Regions from separate parts of the Methylobacterium sp. V23 genome, predicted to be linked through region 2. Evidence: riboswitches for the same ligand, from Rfam matches in the RefSeq annotation. Region 2 holds a riboswitch; the other holds the start of a gene.

Region 1 (4,194 bases), on a different contig from region 2:
TCGAACAGGATGCTTTGCGTGGGGTAGCCGGCGGTCCCGATGAACAGACGCGAGCCTAGGCTCACACCGCCGATCACCAGCGTATCCGTGTCGTTCGCGATCTCGGTCATTCCGGGCCTCCTGCCATGGTGTTCTCCCTCCCGATCAGCCGCCCTGCATCGCGCGCACGATCTCGACGCGGTCGCCGTCGCTGAGCGCGGTGGCAGCCCAGTCCCGGCGTCGGATCACGGCGCCGTTGAGCGCGATGGCGATACCCTGCGGGCTCTCGAGGCCGGTCTCCTCGGCCTCTTCCCGGAACAGGGCGTCGAGGTCGGCGGCCACGCTCTCGCGGACCTCGCCGTTGACTCGGAGCTTCATGCGAAGGCCCTCCGCGGCGGCGACGCGAAGCGGGCCCGGCCGAAGTCCCGGGCGTAATCCGGCAGCGCTCCCCCGGCGACCAGGGCCGCGACCGCGTCGGCCGTGGCCGGGGCCAGCAGGTAGCCGTTGCGATGATGGCCGGTGGCGACCACGAGGCCGGGCGCCAGGGCATCGATGATCGGGGCATCGTCGTCCGAAGTCGGCCGGAAGCCGCTCCAGATCGCTTCCACCGCCATCTCCTCGATGCCGGGCAGGACGCGACGTGCGCCCTCCAGCAGGGCGTAGAGCCCGCCGGCCGTGACGCCGGGAACGAAGCCGCAATCCTCCACCGTTGCGCCGACGATGAGATGGCCGTCGCTCTTCGGCGCCATGTGGACCTGCTCGGTCCAGACCATGTGGGCGAGGGTGCCGGTGCGGGCGGTGGTCCGCAGCGCGAGGGACTGGCCGCGCAGGGGCCGCACCGGCAGGGCGAGATGGTCGGGCAGGAGCCCTGCCTCACCGCTCCAAGCGCCGGAGGCGAGCACGACGGTGTCGGCCTGACGGATGCCCTGGGCCGTACGCACGCCCGTGACCCGGCCGGCGCTCCAATCCAAGGCGTCGACACCGCAGCCTTCCACGATGGCGACTCCGGCAGCGAGGCAGGCCCGGACGAGGGCGGCCATCACCCGGCTCGGATCGACTTGGTGGTCGTGCGGGCAGAACAGGCCGGCGGTGACGGCGGGACGCAGGCGCGGCTCGCGGGCCCGAACCTCGGGGCCGGTCAGCCAGCGGGCGTCGAGGCCTGAGCGCTTCTGCAGGTCGTGCCGGAAGCGCAGGCGCTCGACCTCGTCGCGGCCGATGGCGAGCACCAGGGTGCCCTCCTCCCGATAGTCGATGTCGAGGCCGGCCGCGGCCTGAAGGTCATCGCGAAAAGCCGGCCAGCGGGACAGGCTTTCCAGGGCCAGGGGCAGGAGCGTGTCGGAACCCGGCTCGTGCTCGGCGGCCGGGGCCAGCATGCCGGTTGCGGCGAGGCTCGCCCCGGCGCCGACGGTGTCGCGCTCCAGAACGGTCACGGACCGCCCGGCCTGCGCCAGGCGCCAGGCCGCCGACAGGCCGATCAAGCCGGCGCCGACGACGACGACGTCACTGTGGGCGGGAGCGACGACGGCCGGCGGAGCATCGCCGTGCGTCCGTCGCAGGTTGAGAAAGGCGTTCGGGCTCACGTCCAACACAATCTCCGCGACCGGCGTCGAGATTGGTGGGGCTGCAGCTTCGAGCGGTGAAGCGTGCCGGGCTTGAACAGAAACCCGCGGTCCAATCCCTACGCCGGTATGAACCGGGTCAGGTTCGAAGGATTTCCGCGCCGCCATCCGCGAACGGACGGCCATCGGTTTCTCAGCCCCTTGCCGGGGATCTCCCTGGAACACCCCAGATGTGGGCCGTCCCTGCGCCGGGGTCAATCCCCGGGCGGGCCTCAGGCGGCAGACGGACGCGCCGGTCGATAGACGCCCATGGGTTCGGCAAACCCGTCGAGCGCGTGCTCGCCGAGGGGCTCCGGCATGTCCCAGAGGAAGTCGACGAAGGGCTTCGTCATCAGGATCGGCTCGGCCAGCGTCCGGTTGAGGCGGGCGACCCGGCTCGCCAGGTTCACGTCGCGCCCGATCACGGTGAAGTCCAGCCGCGCGCCGGAGCCGACATTGCCGTAGGCGGCCTCGCCGTGATGCAGGGCGATGCCGGCGGCCACTGGATTGGCGAACCGGCCCAGGGCATTGGCCTCGGCCAAGGCCGCCATGGCGCTCTGGGACGCCGTGAGCGCCCCCTTGGCGGCACCGCCCAGGTCGTCGCCCGGCTCACGGAAGATCGCCAGCAGCCCGTCGCCGAGATACTTCAGGACCTCGCCGCCCTCGCGCTCGATGGCTGGCACCAGGCAGTCGAAGAAGATGTTCAGGAGGTCGACAGCCTCCTCCGGCGTCATGTCGGCGGAGATACGCGTATAATCGCGCATGTCGGCAAACAGGATCGCGGAGCGGATGCGCTGAACGTGACCGCGACGGATGGAGCCCCCGAGGATCGCCTTGTGCGGCTCGTCTCCGACATAGATCCGCAGAACGTGGTCGAGCTGCTTGTTGATGCTGCGCATCTCCATCACCGCGGCCAGCGTCGGCATGACGAAGCGCAGGATCGCCACGTCCTCGTCGCGGAACCCCGCCGGGGACCGGGTGGCAAAGGAGATGCCGTTGCGCGTGCCGTTGGTGAAGAACAGCGGCGCGACGATGTAGTGCCGGTAGCCCTCGGCCTTCAGGTCCGGAATGACCGCGAAGGCCTCATCCGGGGTCTCGGCGAGATCGAGGATCAACCACTCGCCGGTCTCATGAACGCGGAAGAACGGGCTCGCGCGATAAGCCCGGTCCGATGCTTCCCCGTGCGGGAACAGACGAACCGTCGAGCCCATCTCGCGGGTCCAGAACCGCCCGACACCCGAATACTCGGAATGCAGGGCATCGATGGCCGTGGTGGCCCGGTCCACCGGCACGTCGAGCTTGATCAGGCGCTCGGCCAGGCCGGACAGCAGGTCCTCGGCCTTCGGCATGCGCGCGCCCTCGCTCAGCAGCCAGTCGCGCAGGGCCACGCATTGCTGGAGGGCGCCGAAGGGGACGTCGGCCGCCTCCGAGCCGTCGGCTTCAGCGGTGGGGGAAGGCTGGGGCGGGCCTCGATCGAGCATATGGCCAAGGTGGGTTGGGAGACGGCGTCCGGCAACGGCCACGCCTCGGGTTTTGTGCGTATCGTGCGGGCCTCTCCGCTTCAACAGCGTAGAGCGCTTCAGGGGCTCGGCGCCATCGAAACGAAAGAGCCGGCCCCATGAGGAGCCGGCTCTTTCAGGTGAAAGGTCCGCCGGAAAAGGCCGGCCTCACCGCGTGCATCAGTTGTCGAGGAAGCTGCGCAGCTTACGCGACCGGCTCGGGTGCTTGAGCTTGCGCAGGGCCTTCGCCTCGATCTGACGGATACGCTCGCGCGTCACCGAGAACTGCTGGCCGACCTCTTCGAGGGTGTGGTCGGTATTCATGCCGATGCCGAAGCGCATGCGGAGCACCCGCTCCTCGCGGGGCGTGAGCGAGGCGAGCACGCGCGTCGTGGTCTCGCGCAGGTTCGACTGGATCGCCGCGTCGATGGGCAGGACGACGTTCTTGTCCTCGATGAAGTCGCCGAGGTGCGAATCCTCCTCGTCGCCGATCGGGGTCTCGAGCGAGATCGGCTCCTTGGCGATCTTGAGAACCTTGCGCACCTTCTCCAGCGGCATGGCCAGCTTCTCGGCCAGTTCCTCCGGGGTCGGCTCGCGGCCGATCTCGTGAAGCATCTGGCGCGAGGTCCGAACGATCTTGTTGATCGTCTCGATCATGTGCACCGGAATGCGGATCGTGCGGGCCTGATCGGCGATCGAGCGGGTGATTGCCTGCCGGATCCACCAGGTGGCGTAAGTCGAGAACTTGTAGCCGCGGCGGTACTCGAACTTGTCGACAGCCTTCATCAGGCCGATGTTGCCCTCCTGGATCAGATCCAGGAACTGCAGGCCGCGGTTGGTGTACTTCTTGGCGATCGAGATCACGAGGCGCAGGTTGGCCTCAATCATCTCCTTCTTGGCCTGACGGGCTTCGCGTTCGCCCTTCTGGACCATGTTGACGATCTTGCGGTACTCGCCGATCTCGAGGCCCGTCTCGGAGGCGAGGGTCAGGATCTGCTCGCGCAGGCGGGCGACCTCGTTCGAGCCCTTCTCGACGAGGTTCTTCCAGCCACGGCCGCCGAGGCTGCCGACGCGCTCCATCCAGTTCGGATCGAGTTCCCAGCCCTGGTAGTGGCGCA
Region 2 (4,194 bases):
CTGGCGGGCGGATCGCCCCACGCCGGCCGGCCGGTCCGATCCGGCGTCCCGGCCGCGCCTGCAGCCCCGGCCGCTGGTGCTGCTCAGCCGGGGCGAGGCCGCCGAGGACGTCATCGCCCTCGCCCCCGACGGGCCTCCGCACCGCTTCCGCTGGCGCCGGCGCCTGCACCGCGTCGCCCATGCGGACGGGCCCGAGCGCATCGCCGACGAGTGGTGGCGCGCGCCGGGTCCGCTCAGGGACTACTACGTGGTCGAGGACGAGGCCGGGCGCCGCCTCTGGGTCTATCGCGAGGGCTTCCCCACGATGGAGACGCCCGCGCGCTGGTTCGTGCACGGGCTGTTCGCGTGATGTGAGCGGGAGAGGCGCCCGGGAGAGGCCTCGGAAACTTCACGCGGACACGGCTCTGGAAGTCCGCGCGCCGCGGGCGGTTCTTCGACGCGCCGCGGGCGGTTCTTCGACGCGCCGCGGGCAGTTCTTCGACGCGCCGCGGGCAGTTCTTCGACGCGCCGCGGGCAGTTCTTCGACGCGCCGCGGGCAGTTCCTCGACACGCCGCGGGCAGTTCCTCGACACGCCGCGGGCAGTTCCTCGACACGCCGCGGGCAGTTCCTCGACACGCCGCGGGCGGTTCTTCGGCGCGCCGCCTGTCCCGGGCCGGTCGGCTGAGACCGGCCCGGGACAGGGTCCCCTACTCGGCCGCGTCGACGTAGAGCTTGCCACCCTCGGCCTGGAACTCGGCGGATTTCGCCGCCATACCGGCCTCGCGCTCGGCCGCGCTCAGGGGCGCGGCCTCGCCCAGCACCTGGCCGGCCGCCTCCATCGCCAGCACCTCGGCGCGCAGGTCCTGCGTGATCTTCATCGAGCAGAACTTCGGGCCGCACATCGAGCAGAAATGCGCGACCTTGTGGGCGTCCTTCGGCAGGGTCTCGTCGTGGTAGGCGCGGGCCGTATCCGGGTCGAGGGAGAGGTTGAACTGATCCTCCCAGCGGAAGTCGAACCGGGCCCGCGACAGGGCATCGTCACGCAGCTGCGCCGCCGGGTGGCCCTTGGCGAGATCGGCGGCATGGGCCGCGATCTTGTAGGTGATCACGCCTTCCTTGACGTCGTCGCGGTTGGGCAGGCCGAGATGCTCCTTCGGGGTGACGTAGCAGAGCATGGCGCAGCCGAACCAGCCGATCATCGCGGCGCCGATGCCGGAGGTGATGTGGTCGTAGCCGGGGGCAATGTCGGTGGTCAGCGGGCCGAGGGTGTAGAACGGCGCCTCGCCGCACTCCACGAGCTGCTTTTCCATGTTCACCTTGATCTTGTGCATCGGCACGTGGCCGGGGCCCTCGATCATGGTCTGGCAGCCCTTGTCCCAGGCGATCTTGGTGAGCTCGCCCAGGGTCTCCAGCTCGGCGAACTGCGCCGCGTCGTTGGCATCCGCGATGGAGCCGGGGCGCAGGCCGTCGCCCAGGGAGAACGACACGTCGTAGGCCCGCATGATGTCGCAGATCTCGTCGAAGCGCTCGTAGAGGAACGACTCGCGGTGACCGGCGAGGCACCAGCGCGCCATGATCGAGCCGCCGCGGGAGACGATGCCGGTGACCCGGCGCGCGGTGAGCGGCACGTGGGCGAGGCGCACGCCCGCATGGATGGTGAAGTAGTCGATGCCCTGCTCCGCCTGCTCGATCAGGGTGTCCTTGAAGACCTCCCAGTCGAGCTTCAGCGGGTCGCCGCCGACCTTCTCCAGCGCCTGGTAGATCGGCACGGTGCCGATCGGAACGGGCGAGTTGCGCACGATCCAGGAGCGGATGTTGTGGATGTTGCGGCCCGTCGAGAGGTCCATCACCGTGTCGGCGCCCCAGCGGGTCGCCCAGACCAGTTTCTCGACCTCCTCGGCGGCCGACGACGTCACGGCGGAATTGCCGATGTTGGCGTTGATCTTCACCAGGAAGTTGCGGCCGATCGCCATCGGCTCCACCTCGGGGTGGTTGATGTTGGCCGGGATGATGGCGCGGCCGCGGGCCACCTCGTCCCGGACGAATTCCGGCGTGATGAAGGCCGGCAGGGCGGCGCCGAAGCTGTTGCCGTCGGCCAGCGCCGCCTGCGCGCCCTCCAGCATCGTCTGGCGGGCGAGGTTCTCGCGGTTGGCGACGTAGATCATCTCCTCGGTGATGATCCCGGCGCGGGCGAACTCGTACTGCGTCACCATCTGGCCCGGGCCGGCCTTGCGGATCTCGCGGATGGCCGGACAGGGGGCCACGAGCTTGTCCTCGGGCACGAACCCGTTGTCCTCGGGCTTGACCACGCGCGGGGTCACGGTGGCGTAGCCGCGCCGGGCGATCCAGGGCTCGCGCACCAGCGGCAGGCCGGCATGCAGGTCGATCTTGGCATCCGTCTCGGTGTAGGGGCCCGACGGATCGTAGACCCGCACCGGGGCCTCCTTCGGATCGCTGAGCGTGATCTCGCGGAACGGCACCCGGATGTCGTCGTGCCCGGCCACGGGAGCGTAGACCTTGCGCGAGCCCATGATCGGGCCGGTGGTCACCGCCTGGGGCTGACCCTGCGGAAGATCCTTCGGGAGAACGGGTGCATTCATCGGTTTCGCTCCTGGCGTGGGAGACGATCCGGACTCGCGTCGAGCGGTGTTGGATGGGACGACGCCTGGATCTTGCGCGCCGCTGCTACGAATTCCCGTCCCTCCGCCGGTACGAACCGGATCAGGTTCAAGGGTCAGGGCGACGCGCCCAATCTCAGCCCCCGCACTCGGAGCCCCCCTCGGAATGCTTCTAGATTCGAGGTCTGCGGCGGTTTTGTCAATCGCCGGCCCGATGAAGTGCGGCGGAATAGGGTGCGAACCGAACTTTATCGTCAGGCCCCGCGTTCGGTTACCAGAAGTTCGGTCCTCGGGATCGACATGCGAACGACAGGCTCTCCCATGAAGCGCATACTCTTGGCATCGGCCGCCCTGGTCGGGGCCCTCTCGATGATTCCCGCATCCGCGGACGCACGTCCGGGCGGTGGCGGCGGTGGCTTCCGTGGCGGTGGCGGCGGATTCCACGGCGGTGGACTTGGCGGTGGCGGCGGATTCCGCGGCGGCAACTTCGGTGGTGGCGGCTTCCGCGGTGGTCTCGCGCAGGGCGGCGGGTTCCGCGGCGGCAATGTCGGGGGCAACTTCGGCGGCGGCGGGTTCCGCGGCGGCCTCGCGCAGGGTGGATTCAACCGGGGCGGGTTCAACCGCGGCGGGACCATCGGCGTCGGCGCGGGTGCCGTCGGCGCCGGGGCGGGCCTCGCGGCCGGCAACGGCTTCCGGGGTGATCGCGGCGGCTTCAACCGCGGTGGGTACAACCGGGGCGGTGCCTATGCCGGGCGCGGCTACGGCTACCGCCGCGGCTACGGTGGTGTCGGGCTCGGGCTCGGCCTGGGTCTTGCCGGCGCCGGAATCGGCTACGGCCTCGGCAGCGCTTATGGCGGCTACTACGGCGACGATTACTATGCCGGCGGCTATGCGCCGGCCTATTACGGCGGCTCCGCGCCCTACGGTGGCGGCTATGCCGCCACGGGCTACGAGGCCGGCCCGGAGGTCGCGACCAGCGGCGAGGACGTCGCCTACTGTGTCCAGCGCTTCCGGTCCTATGACCGCCGCACCGGGACCTATCTCGGCAATGACGGTCAGCGTCACGCCTGCCCGTAACGGCAGACGCGTCGCAGCAGGATCGAAGGGCTCCGCCGCGAGGCGGGGCCCTTTCGCGTTTCCGGTCTCAGGTTCGTGGACGCCGTGGGCGATCCGGCCTCAGGAGCCCTGCAGGCTCTCGGCGAAATCGTCCGGCACCTCTCCGAAGCTGCCGAGGATGGACGCGCTCTCCAGTTCGCCCGTCTCGTCGTCGGCTACGACCTTGATCGCCGCTGTGCCGGGGAAACGGGCGGCCATCGCCTCGGCCTTCTTCAAGGCCCCGCTCTCCGTCACCGCCACCTCGCGGTCGCCCGGCGAGAGCCGCTTGCGCTTGAGCACGAAGGTCTGCACCAGGAACGTCGTCTTGAGGGCCATCGCAGGGTCTCTCCACCGGGCCGCGCCGGATCGCGTCGGATCCGGAGGCCGAGCGCACCTAGCACGAAAGCCCGGTTCCTACGCGGCGCGAACGCCGCGGTCGGGCCGGGACCGGCCTCCCCCGCTCAGGCCGACAGGTTGCGAGGGGCCTCGCGCCGCTGGATC

What was found. A riboswitch is a leader RNA that binds a small molecule or an ion and turns the genes downstream of it on or off. The one in region 2 is predicted to bind thiamine pyrophosphate.
Region 1: it holds a riboswitch for thiamine pyrophosphate, as region 2 does, so the genes downstream of both, thiO (glycine oxidase ThiO) here and thiC (phosphomethylpyrimidine synthase ThiC) in region 2, are expected to answer to the same signal.

Annotation. Positions count from the first base shown of each region.
Region 1 is NZ_PDHT01000015.1:12,787-16,980, forward strand. It holds gene CRT23_RS15280 (thiazole synthase) at 1-110, opposite strand, end outside; gene thiS (sulfur carrier protein ThiS) at 145-357, opposite strand; gene thiO (glycine oxidase ThiO) at 354-1,535, opposite strand; TPP riboswitch at 1,637-1,765, opposite strand; gene CRT23_RS15295 (adenylate/guanylate cyclase domain-containing protein) at 1,811-3,058, opposite strand; gene rpoD (RNA polymerase sigma factor RpoD) at 3,257-4,194, opposite strand, start outside.
Region 2 is NZ_PDHT01000014.1:72,148-76,341, forward strand. It holds gene CRT23_RS14875 (DNA polymerase Y family protein) at 1-349, shown strand, start outside; gene thiC (phosphomethylpyrimidine synthase ThiC) at 688-2,580, opposite strand; TPP riboswitch at 2,662-2,770, opposite strand; gene CRT23_RS14885 (BA14K family protein) at 2,920-3,675, shown strand; gene CRT23_RS14890 (hypothetical protein) at 3,775-4,029, opposite strand; gene CRT23_RS14895 (hypothetical protein) at 4,155-4,194, opposite strand, start outside.